2 regions of the Brenneria roseae subsp. americana genome follow, and region 2 is predicted to be linked to the other one. Evidence: predicted binding sites of a transcription regulator. Region 2 holds the regulator's gene; the other holds the start of a gene.
What was found. Region 2 encodes LexA, which represses DNA repair genes until DNA is damaged. Its sites were predicted from a motif close to TNCTGTATGTACATACAGNA; they were not measured.

Region 1: a site for LexA is predicted at 1,515-1,534, ahead of dinB (DNA polymerase IV). Genes of this name have one in related genera too.

Annotation. Positions count from the first base shown of each region.
Region 1 is NZ_QDKJ01000016.1:58,707-66,286, forward strand. It holds gene dpaA (peptidoglycan meso-diaminopimelic acid protein amidase) at 1-197, opposite strand, end outside; gene B4923_RS17915 (class I SAM-dependent methyltransferase) at 598-1,371, opposite strand; gene dinB (DNA polymerase IV) at 1,549-2,607, shown strand; gene pepD (beta-Ala-His dipeptidase) at 2,686-4,146, opposite strand; gene B4923_RS17930 (hypothetical protein) at 4,374-4,736, opposite strand; gene gpt (xanthine phosphoribosyltransferase) at 4,978-5,436, shown strand; gene frsA (esterase FrsA) at 5,685-6,935, shown strand; gene crl (sigma factor-binding protein Crl) at 7,060-7,434, shown strand; gene proB (glutamate 5-kinase) at 7,560-7,580, shown strand, end outside.
Region 2 is NZ_QDKJ01000005.1:281,586-289,165, reverse strand. It holds gene B4923_RS08730 (YqjK-like family protein) at 1-80, shown strand, start outside; gene B4923_RS08725 (DoxX family protein) at 387-782, shown strand; gene B4923_RS08720 (glutathione S-transferase family protein) at 884-1,873, shown strand; gene B4923_RS08715 (LysR family transcriptional regulator) at 1,966-2,862, opposite strand; gene B4923_RS08710 (pirin family protein) at 2,973-3,671, shown strand; gene zur (zinc uptake transcriptional repressor Zur) at 3,785-4,294, shown strand; gene B4923_RS08700 (CsbD family protein) at 4,445-4,654, opposite strand; gene lexA (transcriptional repressor LexA) at 5,072-5,680, opposite strand; gene B4923_RS08690 (diacylglycerol kinase) at 5,790-6,155, opposite strand; gene plsB (glycerol-3-phosphate 1-O-acyltransferase PlsB) at 6,296-7,580, shown strand, end outside.

The DNA of each region.
Region 1 (7,580 bases), on a different contig from region 2:
AATAAGCGATATTCGCCGCTTAACTGAGCATAGAGTTCTAATACTCTCTCTTCTTTGAATATCTGAATATAGATCGGAGAGCCTAATAATTGCTGTTTTAATTCTTTTGTTATCGGCGCAGGTTCACTGGCTGTGCTGGTAACAACAATAGCGGGCAAAAAAAACAACATCGCAAAAGACAGCGCGATTTTTTGCATTATGGATCCTGATGAAATAAAAAGCTGTGCTACATACGGTTAGTTATCGTTCCGTATTCCTTTGCCTTTAGGCGGATTTATAACCAATGTATTTCAATTGCTGTCAGAAGGTAACCAAACCTGTCTCATGCCTGAACCCCCTGGCGAAACAGGGAAACGTAACATTGTTGCAATCTGAAAGACGAAGGATATAAAACGGTTTCACATTATCATCGCCTTAATTTTAATCAAGTATGAAAACCATTAAAAAACTATTTTCGAGGTAAAAATGAGAGGCGAACAACGCTGACGCCGTTCTTTTCGACAGTCGTGAACCTACCAGGGACAGCAGAAGGCGGAATGATATACTCCCACTGTCCTTTATTGGTACGTTTCACAATATACCCAGATGGCCGATCAATTACGCACGCGTGGCTTCGATCATCATAATGTCGGTGACAAAGGTACCGTCTGATTGTACTTCAAAATATCGCGTCACTTCTTCCGCCAGCGTTTTTTGCAATTCCCGAATCGCGATGGCGAAATGCTCCGGCGTGCGCATGCGGGCAATCCAACTGTTGAACTCCAGCGGCAATCTATCGCTGGTCACATTGCGCACCACAAATCCCGCTTCAGTGAACATACTCAGCCACTCGCCGGGAGAATAGTCACGTACATGCGAGGTGTCGCGCAGCTTCTCAACGGTCTGCAAATAGATATCCAGCAGCGGATGACCCGGTGATACCACATCCATCATGATGACTTGACCACCCGGCTTCAATACCCGTTTCATTTCGCGCAGCGCCTGGCCGACATCATGCCAATGGTGGGCGGAGTAACGACTGATAATGATATCGGCGCTGGCATCCTCGAAAGGCAGGGATTCGGCAATGCCTTGCCGTACGCGAATATTGCTTAACCCCTTCTGTTTGGCCGCCTGGCTGACCACGTCCAGCATTTGTGCCGACAGATCGTATGCTACAACGTCGGCCACGGCCTGCGCGGCGACGAAGCTGGCGTGCCCGGCGCCGCAGCCTAAATCTATAACGTGGGCGGAGGGAAAGGGGGCTAATAAAGTAGCAAGCCGCGCCAAATCTTTTCCCTGCGCATGGACGGCACTGGTCAGATAATTTTGTGCCTGCGAGCCAAATTGGTTCTCAACGCTGTTGGTGTGGCCGTGCTTATTTTCCATCATTACTCTCTTTTTATTTCCCGGACAAAGGCTGAAACCACTATAAAGTGCGATTTATACGGGGACAATATAAGTATTTAAACGGGTGCGACTGATTGCTGAACAAACGCCTTGACCGGTTTCTCAACTTGTCTGCCTTTATGTTTTACTGTATTTTTATACAGTAAGGCGGGAGGGCGTATGCGAAAAATCATTCATGTGGATATGGATTGCTTCTACGCAGCCATTGAGATGCGTGACGACCCGCGTCTGCGCGATATCCCGCTGGCGATCGGCGGCAGCGCCGATCGTCGTGGCGTAATCAGCACCGCGAATTACCCTGCGCGGCGTTATGGTATTCATAGCGCGATGGCCACCGCGACTGCGTTACGTCTTTGCCCCCATCTGACCTTGCTGTCTGGCCGGATGGAGGTGTACAAGGAGACGTCCCGGCAGATCCGTGACATTTTTGCCCGCTATACCTCACTCATTGAACCGCTTTCTCTGGATGAAGCCTATCTGGATGTCACCGACAGCCCCTATTGCAATGGTTCGGCAACGCTGATAGCAGAAGAGATCCGTCAGGCGATTTTCAGGGAACTGAACCTGACGGCATCGGCAGGCGTGGCGCCCATTAAATTTCTCGCCAAAGTCGCCTCCGAACTCAATAAACCCAACGGTCAGTATGTGATCCCGCCCGATCGGGTGGATACCTTTATTTTGCAGCTACCGCTGGCAAAGATCCCCGGTGTAGGTAAAGTCACCGCAAAACGGCTGGAAGAAAAAGGGATGTTGACCTGTGCCGATGTGCGCCGCTATGAACTGGCGGAATTGCTAAAAAGTTTCGGAAAATTTGGTCGTGTTCTGTGGGAGCGTTGTCATGGCATCGATAAGCGGCCAATCTCACCAGATCGATTACGTAAATCGGTGGGCGTTGAGAAAACACTGGCGAAAGACATTCATCACTGGCATGAATGTGAAGGGCTCATCGAGCAGCTTTATCAGGAACTTGAACGGCGTTTAAAGCGGGTCAAACCGGATCTGCATATTGCCCGGCAAGGGGTAAAGCTGAAGTTTGATGACTTTCGGCAGACGACGCAGGAACATGTTTGGCCGGTATTGAACAAGCAGGATCTCGTCACGCTGGCGCGGCAAACCTGGGAGGCGCGGCGAGAGGCGCGCGGGGTTCGTCTGGTGGGGGTGCATGTCACGCTGCTCGATCCGCAAATTGAACGACAGCTGGTGCTGAACTGGGAATAGCCAATGGGTAGAACAGACAGTTCGCCATAAAAAAAGCGGCTTTTACAAGCCGCCTCTGTTTTTCTCACCAGCACGCGATCAGGCGCGTTCAGGGATCGCTTTCAGCAATGCGGTAAGCAGTTGCCAGTATTGTCCCACGCTGGCGATATGGACTTGCTCATCCGGTGAATGCGGACCGGTAATGGTTGGCCCGATAGAAACCATATCCATATCCGGATACGGTTTCTTGAACAGACCACATTCCAGCCCGGCATGGATCACCATGATATTCGGCGTCTTGTTGAACAGCTTCTGGTAGGTTTCACGCACCAGCTGCATAACCTGTGAACCTGCATCCGGCTGCCAGCCCGGGTAGCCGCCTTTTGGCGAGGTATGTGCCCCCGCCAGCTGTCCCAGCGCGGTGAGCATTCCGACAACATAGTCTTTACCGCTGTCGATCAGTGAGCGAATCAGGCAGATAATTTCCACTTCCTGCTCGTTCATGGTGACGACGCCTGCGTTCAATGACGTTTCCACCACGCCTTTTACTGCATCACTCATGCGGATCACGCCGTTTGGCATTGCGTTCAGCAATGCCAGCAGACGATCGCGACTGTCTTTGGTTAACGCCTGTGATTTCGTTTCGCTGGTTTCTACCAGTATGTTCAGATTTTTCTCGACGGCTGACAGCTCATTTTTCAGCGTGGACAGGTATTCCTGGCTCAATGCTTTCAGTTGATCGACATTGGCCGCGGGCAATGCCAGCGTGGCAAAGGATTCCCGGGGAATCGCGTTACGCAGCGTACCGCCGTTCAGATCAAGAATACGTAGGTCCAGTTTATCTGCCTGTTCAAACAGGAAACGGGCCAGCAGCTTGTTGGCGTTGCCCAGTCCAAGATGAATATCACAGCCGGAGTGACCGCCTTTCAGACCTTTGATGGTCAGTTGCAGCGTCTGATAACCGGCTGGCAGGGCTTCACGCACTAGTGATAAACGGGTAATGAAGTCAATGCCACCGGCACAGCCCATGTAGACTTCGCCTTCTTCTTCCGAATCGGTGTTGATCAGGATTTCACCCTGTAACCAGTTTGGTTGCAGACCAAAAGCGCCATCCATACCGGACTCTTCAGTCATGGTCAGCAGGACTTCCAGTGGGCCGTGTTTGACGCTGTTATCCGTCAGAACCGCCAGCGCCGACGCCATACCGATACCGTTGTCGGCGCCCAGTGTCGTACCACGGGCTTTTACCCATTCGCCATCAATATAGGGTTGGATAGGGTCCTTGGTGAAATCATGCACTGTGTCGTTATTCTTCTGAGGCACCATATCCAGATGGGCCTGTAGCACAACCGGTTTGCGGTTTTCCATGCCGGAGGTGGCCGCTTTGCGCAACAGGATATTGCCTACCCGATCGCGTTCGGCATGAATGCCTTTTTCTTTCGCCCATTCAAGGATGTGCGCCGCCAGCGCTTCTTCATGGTAAGACGGATGGGGAATAGAACAGATCTTGGCAAAAATGTCCCACAGCGGTTGCGGGGCAAGTTGAGACAATTCAGACACTATTTACGTCTCCTTTTCAGCAGGCCTGTCTTTGCGTCCGACGTTTTGGCGCGACAGGTGGAAAGTTAATCACGGTCAGCCATTCGATATGGTGTGTTGGAACAGAATATCACTTTCTCCCGGAAGCGGGGAAAATTGGCGTGAAAAACAAAAAACAGCGCGCCAGGTTAACTGGCGCTGATATGGGCGATTTGATAGGAAAAAAATATGCCTGAAAAACTCACGATCTAAATAATATCATCCGGGTGATGGTAGATGGTGATGCGATCGCCAATGGATAAGGCGCGATACTCGGTTTCGGATGTTTCAACCTGGTAGCGTTGGCCGTTGGCTTCGACATCCAGAATAAACCGTTCGTTTTCCAGCGTCGGAACGGGGACATAACCGTAAAAATTATCGACCAGCGTCAGCGTTTTTTGCGCGGGCTGATAATATCGGTGTACGATTTTTCCCTCCAACGGTTCTGGTTTTTTCCACCGTGATTGGAAATGGGTGCTGAGTTCAAGGCAAAGCAATACGGTCAGCACAATGACTAAAATGGTTCCAATAACCGTGAGTTGATCTTGAATCAGGGTATACAGTGCTGTCATGGTCGGCTCCGTCTGGTTTCCGCTTTAGGTGTTTAATATATTTTTCTTCTGCGATCGTCCAATGTCATTTTGTACTGACTTAACACAAAATTTTGATTTGGACAGTGCAGATAGCGTGGAAACTCGGTTGTCAGGCTGAGAAATACTGGTTTTTATGTCGTTGGATATCTATAATCTCGCGCAACCTTTTTCCCCCTCAGACTCAAATTAAGCCAATTTCAATTCGGCTGGGATATATTTTATGAGCGAAAAGTACGTCGTAACCTGGGATATGTTGCAAATTCAGGCTCGCAAACTGGCGCAGCGTTTACTGCCGGCCGAACAATGGAAAGGCATCATTGCCGTTAGCCGCGGTGGGTTGGTGCCCGGCGCTTTGCTGGCTCGTGAGCTGGGTATCCGCCACGTTGATACCGTTTGCATCTCCAGCTATGACCATGATAATCAGCGCGAAATGAAAGTGCTCAAGCGTGCAGAGGGTGATGGTGAAGGCTTTATCGTTGTCGACGATCTGGTTGATACCGGTGGCACGGCCAAAGCGATTCGCGATATGTACCCGAAAGCGCGTTTCGTCACCATTTTCGCCAAACCCGCAGGCAAACCGCTGGTTGACGACTATATCGTCGATATCCCGCAGGATACCTGGATTGAACAGCCGTGGGACATGGGTGTGGTGTTTGTTCCGCCGTTGTCCGGCCGTTAATCGCTATCTATCGTCTATTTCAATGCCCGGTTCGACCGGGCATTGTTGTTTATGGCCGTCGGCTAATCGCTGAGTTTACCTCTCGAGGCATAACGGGCCGTTTTATTTTTTCACCATTTTGATCTGAACGTGGGTTTCTGCGTTCTGCCGTTTGTCTTCACCATCATGAGTTCGTTACACTCTGATTTGTTAAATACGGTAATTGTCTGGTTGGCCGATAACGGCGGTTTACCTTAACGGAGGTTGCTTTGGCGCAAGCTAATCTGTCTGAAACCCTATTCAAACCCTCCTTTAAACATGCGGAGACATCCACGCTGGTAAGGCGGACGCGCCATGCGCCGGAAGCGTTGGGCGCGCATTACACGCTGGAAGGCGAGAACACTCGCAATTGGTATCGCATGGTCAACCGGTTGATGTGGATCTGGCGCGGTGTTGATCCGTGGGACATTGAAGAGGTGCTGTCGCGTATCGCGGTGAGTAAAGCGGAAAGGAGCCGCGAACATTTACTCGATACCGTCATTGGCTACCGCAGCGGCAACTGGATTTACGAGTGGTCAAAACAGGGCGCAGGCTGGCAGCAGCGCGCGATGGACAGCGATGATAGCGCGCAAAGCGGGCAGTATTGGCTGAATGCTGCCAACCTCTATAGCATCGCTGCCTATCCTCATATAAAAGGTGATGAACTGGCCGAACAGGCGCAGACGTTGGCTAACCGGGCTTACGAAGAAGCCGCGAAATTCCTTCCTTATGAGCTAAAAGAACTCACGTTTCCGATTCAAGGTGGCGGGTCGCTGACCGGTTTCCTGCATTTGCCTCCGCAAGGCAAAGCGCCTTTCCCGACTATTCTCATGTGCGGCAGTCTGGATATGTTGCAAAGCGACAACCATCGCCTGTTCCGGGATTATCTGGCGCCGGCCGGTATGGCGATGTTGACCATTGATGTTCCCTCCGTCGGATTCTCGTCCCGTTGGAAGTTGGATCAGGATTCGAGCTTCCTGCATCAACAGGTGCTACGGGCGTTGCCGGATGTGCCGTGGGTTGATCACTGCCGTGTCGGCGCGTTTGGTTTCCGCTTTGGGGCCAATATCGCGGTACGGTTGGCCTATCTCGAATCGCAGCGCTTACGCGCTGTCGCCTGTCTGGGGCCAATGGTACATCACTTACTGTGTGACGCGCAGCGTCAGCAACAGGTGCCGGATATGTTTATGGATGTGCTGGCCAGCCGGCTGGGTATGCCATTTTCTACCGATGCGGCATTGAAAGTTGAACTGGGGCGTTATTCCCTTAAAACGCAAGGATTGCTGGGGCGTCGCTGTCCTACGCCGATGCTGGCCGGGTACTGGGATAACGATCTGATGAGCCCGAAGGAAGAGGCTAGCCTGATCGTCAATTCATCCGCGCAGGGGAAACTGTTGCCCGTTAATTTTTCACCGGTCTATCAAAATTTCCACCGGGCATTGCAGCAAATTAGCGATTGGCTGGGAAAACAATTACGTTAGCGGTTGATATTCCTCGTGCTGGAAGCCTTTGGGTAATGTCATACCGCTGACCCATTGTTTCGCCAAATTTTTGAGAAATTGCCATTCTCTGCTAAAAAGAGTGTTCAACCTGAGGAGATTGCCGATGATGTTACCGAGTGGACACCCGAAAAGCAGGCTCATGAAGAACTTTTCATCGCTGGGGCCATACTTGCGTGAAGGACAGTGCGGACACCAACATTTTTTCTTTGATTGTCTGGCCGTATGCGTCAACGTAAAGCCTGCTCCTGAGAAACGGGAATTCTGGGGCTGGTGGTTAACGCTGGAAGATCAGGGAGATGCTTTTACCTATGACTACCATTTTGGTCTGTATGATAAAAGCGGCAACTGGCGTGAAGAGAAAATCAAAGATAAGGACGTGATGGCTCAGCTTGAAAACACCAGACAGGCATTCCATGTTCGTCTGGAAAAAATGCTGCAATCGCTGGACCCCGCCTGTGCATTAATCACACGACCGTGATACTTCCCATTTGATCCCCAATTTATTCACAGGTTTTCGCGTTGAGCCTGTTGGCATAACGCGTCTGTCCTGTTACAACGTTTTTCTGATTTGTCTTTTTTATGACTTCTAACGGTAGAGAAATTATGAGTGGCAGCCAGACCTTG
Region 2 (7,580 bases):
GATTGATTCGTTGGGGCAGACGGGCTTTGGGTCTCTGGGGCACCTTGCGGCTTCTCCGTAAAACCTTTCCTCAACGCTGATCCCTCTCTTTTTTCAACCTGACAATACGCTGCCGCCTGAGTATGGCGTTCTGTGTTTGTCTCTTTTCTGGTCAAAAAATTTGCTATGGCGATGGCAATCTCCCCTCGTTGGCAGCCAAGATTATCCCTTTTAAAAGAACATCAATTTTTCTGAAAAAAACCAACAATTATACTCGCTGGTGCGCCATACCGCGCCACTATACCATCTGTCCATAAGTTGATGACCGGGCGGATGTTTGTTTGCAGCCAGCCAGTCACCAGAACATCACAGGTAAGTAAGCCTTGTAAAAATTGATTGGAGACATGATGAAAAATTTAGAAAGTACCGCGCTGCTGATCGCCCGTATTTTAATGCCGATTCTGTTCATCTCGGCAGGATATGGAAAACTGGGCGATGCCTATGCTGGCACCCAACAGTATATGCAGGCGATGGGGGTTCCAACCTTCCTGCTGCCGTTGACCATTCTGTTGGAACTGGGCGGCGGTCTGGCCGTTCTGTTTGGTCTGCTGACTCGCACCGTGGCGCTGTTCACTGCGGGCTTTACGATCCTGACGGCGCTGATTTTCCATACCAACTTCGCTGAAGGCGTGAATCAACTGATGTTCATGAAAAACCTGACTATCGCAGGTGGCTATATTCTGCTGGCGGTAACGGGTCCGGGCGCATTCAGCATCGACCGTATTCTGAATAAAAAGTGGTAAGGCAAGGCGTGTTCCGCCTGTACTACACTTAATATCCAGATAAACGACGACAAACGCAAAACGTGTCGTCGTTTTGCCATTCTTCAATTTGCGGAGGATTTATGGGGCAACTGATTGACGGCGTATGGCACAATACCTGGTACGAAACAAAATCTACCGGCGGACATTTCAAACGTTCGGAATCACATTTTCGCAATTGGGTCACCCCTGACGGTCAGCCTGGCATCACCGGTCATGGCGGTTTTCAGGCGGCATCAGGCCGTTATCACCTCTACGTTTCGCTGGCCTGCCCCTGGGCACACCGCACTTTATTAATGCGCCAATTAAAAGGATTGGAAACGCAGATTCCCGTTTCTGTGGTTCATCCCCTGATGCTGGATCACGGCTGGACCTTTGATGTCGATTTTCCAGATGCGACGGGGGACTCCCTTTATCAGCACGAGTTTCTCTATCAACTCTATCTCCATGCCAAATCTGATTACAGTGGCCGGGTCACTGTGCCCGTGTTGTGGGACACGGAGCAGCACACCATCGTCAGTAACGAATCCGCCGATATTATCCGCATGTTCAACAGCGCATTCGATCAAGCGGGCGCCAAAGCGGGTGATTATTACCCGGCCGCGCTGCGCCCGCAGATTGATGAATTGAACGGCTGGATCTATGACAAAGTGAATAACGGCGTCTATAAGGCCGGTTTTGCCACTAGTCAGTCTGCGTATGACGAAGCAGCCTCGGAAGTTTTTGCCGCCTTATCCCGGCTGGAATCCATCCTTGCGCAACAACGTTATCTGACGGGTTCGCAGTTGACCGAGGCAGACCTGCGGCTATGGACAACGCTGATACGTTTTGATCCGGTCTATCACACCCATTTTAAGTGCGATAAATACCGCTTAAGCGATTACCCGAATCTGTTTGGTTTTTTACGTGACATCTATCAGATGCCTGGCATCGCTGATACGGTGAACATGGCGCATATCCGCCACCATTATTACCGGAGTCACGTCACGATCAATCCACACGGCGTGATTTCACTGGGCCCGGAACAGGATCTGAACAGCCCCCACGGGCGCGACAGAGAGTTTGCCGGTTAACTCTGGTTGATGTCAGGTTCTTCGGCTCTCCCCTTTACCGGGAAGAGGATATTGATGGCCAAGTCCTGAAGTTGTCCGCCGTCGGCAGAGTCTCAAGCCTGATTGAGCAATTTGGGAATTTCCCGCAAACACCAGGATTTCGCTTCGCCCATACTATCTCGTCGCCAGGCCATGATGATCTGGCTCTCCATTGAGTATTCGGGGCTAACGACACGTAACCGACCTGCGGCAATATCCTGGGCCACCATGGGATAAGGCATCGTCGCCACCCCCAATCCTGCCAGCAAAGCGCGGCGTTTATCGTCCAGAGAGCTCAACGTCAGGCGCTGCTGTTTATCCAATAACTGTACCGTTAACACCGGACGTTCACGCGCGGTATCGGCAACAGCAATCCCACGGTATTTTATCCGGGTGACATCCGATAGCGGTTCCGGCTCCTGATGAATAGGATGGTCCGGGCTGGCCACATAGACACTCTTCAGCGTATAGAGTTTGCGTGTATTGATTTCGGAAGACGCGCGGAAATGCATATCCGGCGCAATAACAATATCTGCTCGTCCTTGTTCCAGACGCTCCCACGCCCCGGCTAACACTTCAGTCAGGATGGAAACCTGGGTATTGGCCTTCAGGGATAACTTATCGAGCAATGGAAAAAGCCGCTGACTGGGGATCAATGCCTCGGTCACAATCGTCAGGTGAGTTTCCCAACCGCGGGCCAACGCTTCCGCATCCGTCGTAAGCTTGTCCGCCGCTTCCAGCAGAATACGTCCACGCTCCAGCAACATACGGCCAACGTTCGTGAATTTGGTGCGGTGTCCGGAACGGTCAAACAGCACCACATCCAACTCTTCCTCCAGCTTTTGCATGGTGTAGCTCAGCGCAGAAGGCACTCGCCCTAACTCATCCGCCGCTGCGGCAAAGCTTCCCCGACGATCAATCGCGTCCATGACCCTCAAGGCTTCCAGCGTCAATGCCCGTTCTTTAGCCATTTTCGTACTCATTCAGGAATTTTGAATATACCGACCAGATTAACTAGCTAACAATCCAGCGTCCACACAATTACTATTTGTTTAAGAAATAAATAGTCAGGGCAATCACCATGATCATAAGAAGAGCGGCGGAGCAATGCGGTCAAGCTGACTATGGCTGGTTGCAAGCACGTTATACTTTCTCATTCGGCCACTACTTCGACCCTCAATTACTGGGCTATGCATCGCTGCGCGTGCTAAATCAGGAAGTGCTGACACCAGGCGCTTCCTTCCAGCCGCGCACTTATCCGCCCGTGGACATTTTAAATATCGTCCTCCAGGGAGAAGCGGAATACCGCGACAGTAACGGCCATCATATCTATGCCAAAGAGGGGGAGGTTTTACTGCTCGCGACTCAGCCGCATATCAGCTATAGCGAGCACAATGCCAGCAGTTGTAAGCCGCTGACGCGCATGCAACTGTGGCTGGATGCTTGCCCAACGCGAGAAAACGATGCGCTACAGCGCTTATCGCTGAACAAAACCGGCCATCGTTTATTGGCCTCACCAGAGGGCGAGCAAGGCAGTTTGCAACTCCGCCAACAAGTGTGGATCCATCATCTGGAATGGCAAGAAAATGAGCAACAGACCATTATGCTGCAAGGCAATCGGGCTTATTTGCAGTTGATTCATGGCTCCATGAGCATCCATGAACAGTCAGGCCCCCAGGTGCTGCACTGTGGTGACGGTGCGTTTATCCAACATGAATCGGCGTTGACTCTAACGGCTGAAACATCACTGCGGGCCTTGTTAATCGACCTGGTTGCCTGACACACGCCGTCTTCGCTAACGCACCTGATAAGCCGGCGTCACTGGCTCGGTGTTTTTCTCCAGCCGTGATAAGATATGCACTTCGTTTCTCTATCCGTCAGGGTGATATGGCAATGGATTCAACCACACAGGACAAATTACTTGCCCAGGCTGAACAGATTTGTCAGCAGCGCGGCGTTCGTCTGACGCCACAGCGACTGGAAGTGTTACGTCTGATGGCGCAACAGTCTGGTGCCATCAGCGCCTACGATCTGCTCGATCTCTTACGGATATCAGAACCGCAGGCTAAACCGCCGACAGTTTATCGTGCTCTTGATTTCTTACTGGAGCAGGGTTTTATTCATCGGGTCGAGTCAAACAACAGCTACGTGCTCTGTCACCATATTGAGGATCATAGTCACACCTCCGCACTCTTTATCTGCGACCGATGCAGTCAGGTTACCGAACGTCAGACTGAAGGGGTGGAAGAAACACTCCGTAATTTGGCGCAACAGGCGGGTTTTACTTTGCGCCACAGCGTGATTGAAGCGCATGGGCTATGTGAAAGCTGTCAGGAAGTCGCGACATGTAAACAAACGGATCATTGCGATCACGACCACAGCATACCGATCAAAAAGCGTTAGCCCTCACGATTACTCGCAAGGGCTAATTCAGCAGACACCTCCCTGTGTATCTGGCGCATCCGCGTAGACCCGCGGTATCGTTCCTTGTTATGCCAGTTTATCCTGACTCAGCCAGCAAGATTGCCATGCCGCCAGGGATGATGGTTTTCCTTACCAGAAGTATTTGTTACGACTTTCCCAGTCTTTTACTTCTTTCTCGGCAGCTTCCTGCTCGTAACCATAGCGTTCCTGGATCTTGCCAACCAATTGGTCACGTTTACCTTCGATAATCTTCAAATCATCGTCAGTCAGTTTACCCCACTGTTCTTTCGCTTTACCTTTAAGCTGTTTCCAGTTACCGCTGGTTTGGTCCTTATTCATAGTAATCTCCATAACTTAGGTTAAAATGGCATAAGTAAATAGTTACTTATACCCATATCGTTAATTTCAGCATTCATCATCAAATAAGATAAAAATGCTTATCTTGAAAATAATTATAGTAAATAATTCTGGTTATTTTATGTAAACCAGACCCTAAGTCTGAATAAATGATTTTTATAATGATGAAATAATTTAAAAACCACATAAAAACAGGAAGTAACGCATATATTTATTTACTCCCATCAAATGTAAATAAATATATCAACGGTATAACCCAAAAAGATCGGAGCACCGCGTCGGCAGGCAAGGTATCAAGGAGTGATGAATGAGGGGATAAACAACATCGCCCCGGAACGGGGCGATGCATGAATCAATGTCGGGACGGCAAACCTATCGCCTGGCGTAGGGTGCCTAAAGTCAGCTCCAGTCACCGTTACGAATTACGCCAACGGCCAGACCTTCGATAGAGAAACTCTGCTCGCGCAGATCGACGACGATAGGAGAAAACTCTTCGTTTTCAGCCAGCAACTGAACCGTATTCCCTTGTTTTTTTAGTCGTTTTACCGTCACCTCATCTTCAATACGGGCAACGACGACCTGACCGTTATGCACATCCTGCGTTTTATGTACGGCCAGCAGATCACCATCCATAATACCGATATCTTTCATCGACATGCCGTTTACCCGCAGTAAGAAATCCGCTCTGGGTTTGAACATGCCGGGATCGACCTGATAATGACATTCAATATGCTCTTGCGCCAGAAGCGGCTCACCCGCAGCAACACGGCCAATCAACGGAATGCCAGCCTCTTCTTCCATCAGCAACCGAATACCACGAGATGCGCCAGATACGATTTCAATCACCCCCTTGCGCGCTAATGCTTTCAAATGCTCTTCAGCGGCATTAGGCGAACGAAATCCCAGTTGTTGGGCAATTTCTGCACGCGTAGGCGGCATACCGGTCTGCGCAATATGATCGCGGATCAGGTCATAAACCTGTTGCTGTCTGGCTGTTAATACTTTCATTCCGCCCCCTGGTTGTTTATACAGTCTTGCTGTGAGTATATACAGGTCATACCCAATTGGGAACCGGGATGTGAGTAAACCTCGGTTTTTTATTAATTTCTGCCAACCTTCATGCAAAATGCCGCCACAGAATACTGCCCCAGACGACAGCCGCGAGCAGAATAGCCACAAAAACGGCAGCCGATCCGATGTCCTTCGCCCGGCCGGATAATTCATGATGCTCAGTGCCCACGCGATCCACGACGGCTTCAATCGCACTGTTCACCAGTTCAAAAAGCATGATCAACACGACCGCTCCGATAAGCAACAGCGTCTCGACCAGCGTGACGGGCAGCAGACAGGCGATAACCACCCCGACGATCGTCAGCACCGTTTCCTGACGAAAAGCCGCTTCGTGCCGCCATGCCTGTTTCAGTCCCTTAAGGGAATAGCCGGTTGCTTTGATAATCCGGGTCATTCCCGTTGCTTTATTCATTTATCCTCCGTTTTTTATAAAAATAGCTTATAAGAGATCGCCCGCATTTTAACACTTAACCGTTGTCTCATAACCACAGATCTCCAGCGCAGTTTCTGGTATCCTTGCGACGCATTGCTAACAAGAGGCTTCAAGTTGTTATGTCAGGTTGGCGTAAAATTTACTATAAATTATTGAGTTTCCCACTCGGGCTGTTAGTGAAAAGTAAAGTCATACCCATAGATCCCGTGACTGAGCTGGGTTTAGACCCGTCACGCCCTATCCTCTATGTGTTGCCTTACAATTCTCAGGCAGATTTAATGACACTGCGGACAAAATGTCAGACGCTTGGTTTGCCTGATCCCCTGCTGCCCGTGGACATTGGCGGAGTGGAACTGCCCAGTCATGTCTTTATCAATGACGGTCCCCGTCTTTTCCGATACTACGTTCCAAAACAGAAATCGGTAAAACTGTTTCACGACTATCTGGATTTGCACCGCGCCAATCCCGATCTGGATGTGCAAATGGTGCCGGTTTCCGTCATGTTTGGTCGTTCGCCCGGCCGTGAAGGACAAAATCAGGCTACCCCGCATTTGCGGTTGCTGAACGGTATCGAGAAATTCTTTGCCGTACTGTGGCTGGGCCGCGACAGCTTTGTCCGTTTTTCCAGCCCGGTGTCATTACGTTACATGGCAACCGAGCACGGTACTGACAAAACCATCGCCCACAAGCTGGCGCGGGTCGCCCGCATGCACTTCTCCCGTCAGCGATTGGCGGCGGTAGGGCCGCGTCTGCCGGTACGTCAGGAGCTGTTTAATAAGCTGCTTGATTCCAAGGCGATCAAAAAGGCCGTAGATGACGAAGCGCGCAGCAAAAAAATCTCCCATGAGAAAGCACAGCAAAACGCGATTGCCCTGATGGAGGAAATTGCCGCCGACTTCTCTTATGAAGCGGTTCGTCTGTCGGATCGTGTATTAAGCTGGACGTGGAACCGCCTCTATCAGGGCATCAACGTCCACAACGCCGAGCGCGTACGCCAACTGGCACAGGATGGACATGAAATCGTCTATGTCCCCTGTCACCGTAGCCACATGGACTATTTACTGCTGTCCTATGTGCTCTATCATCAGGGGCTGGTGCCCCCGCATATCGCGGCGGGCATTAACCTGAACTTCTGGCCCGCCGGCCCGATTTTCCGTCGCTTAGGCGCGTTCTTTATTCGCCGTACCTTCAAAGGCAATAAACTGTATTCCACCATTTTCCGTGAATATCTGGGCGAGCTTTTTGCCCGGGGTTACTCGGTCGAATATTTTGTTGAAGGTGGCCGTTCACGTACAGGGCGCCTGCTGGAGCCAAAGACCGGTACGCTGGCCATGACTATTCAGGCCATGTTGCGCGGCGGTACGCGCCCCATTACGCTGGTGCCTATCTATGTCGGCTATGAGC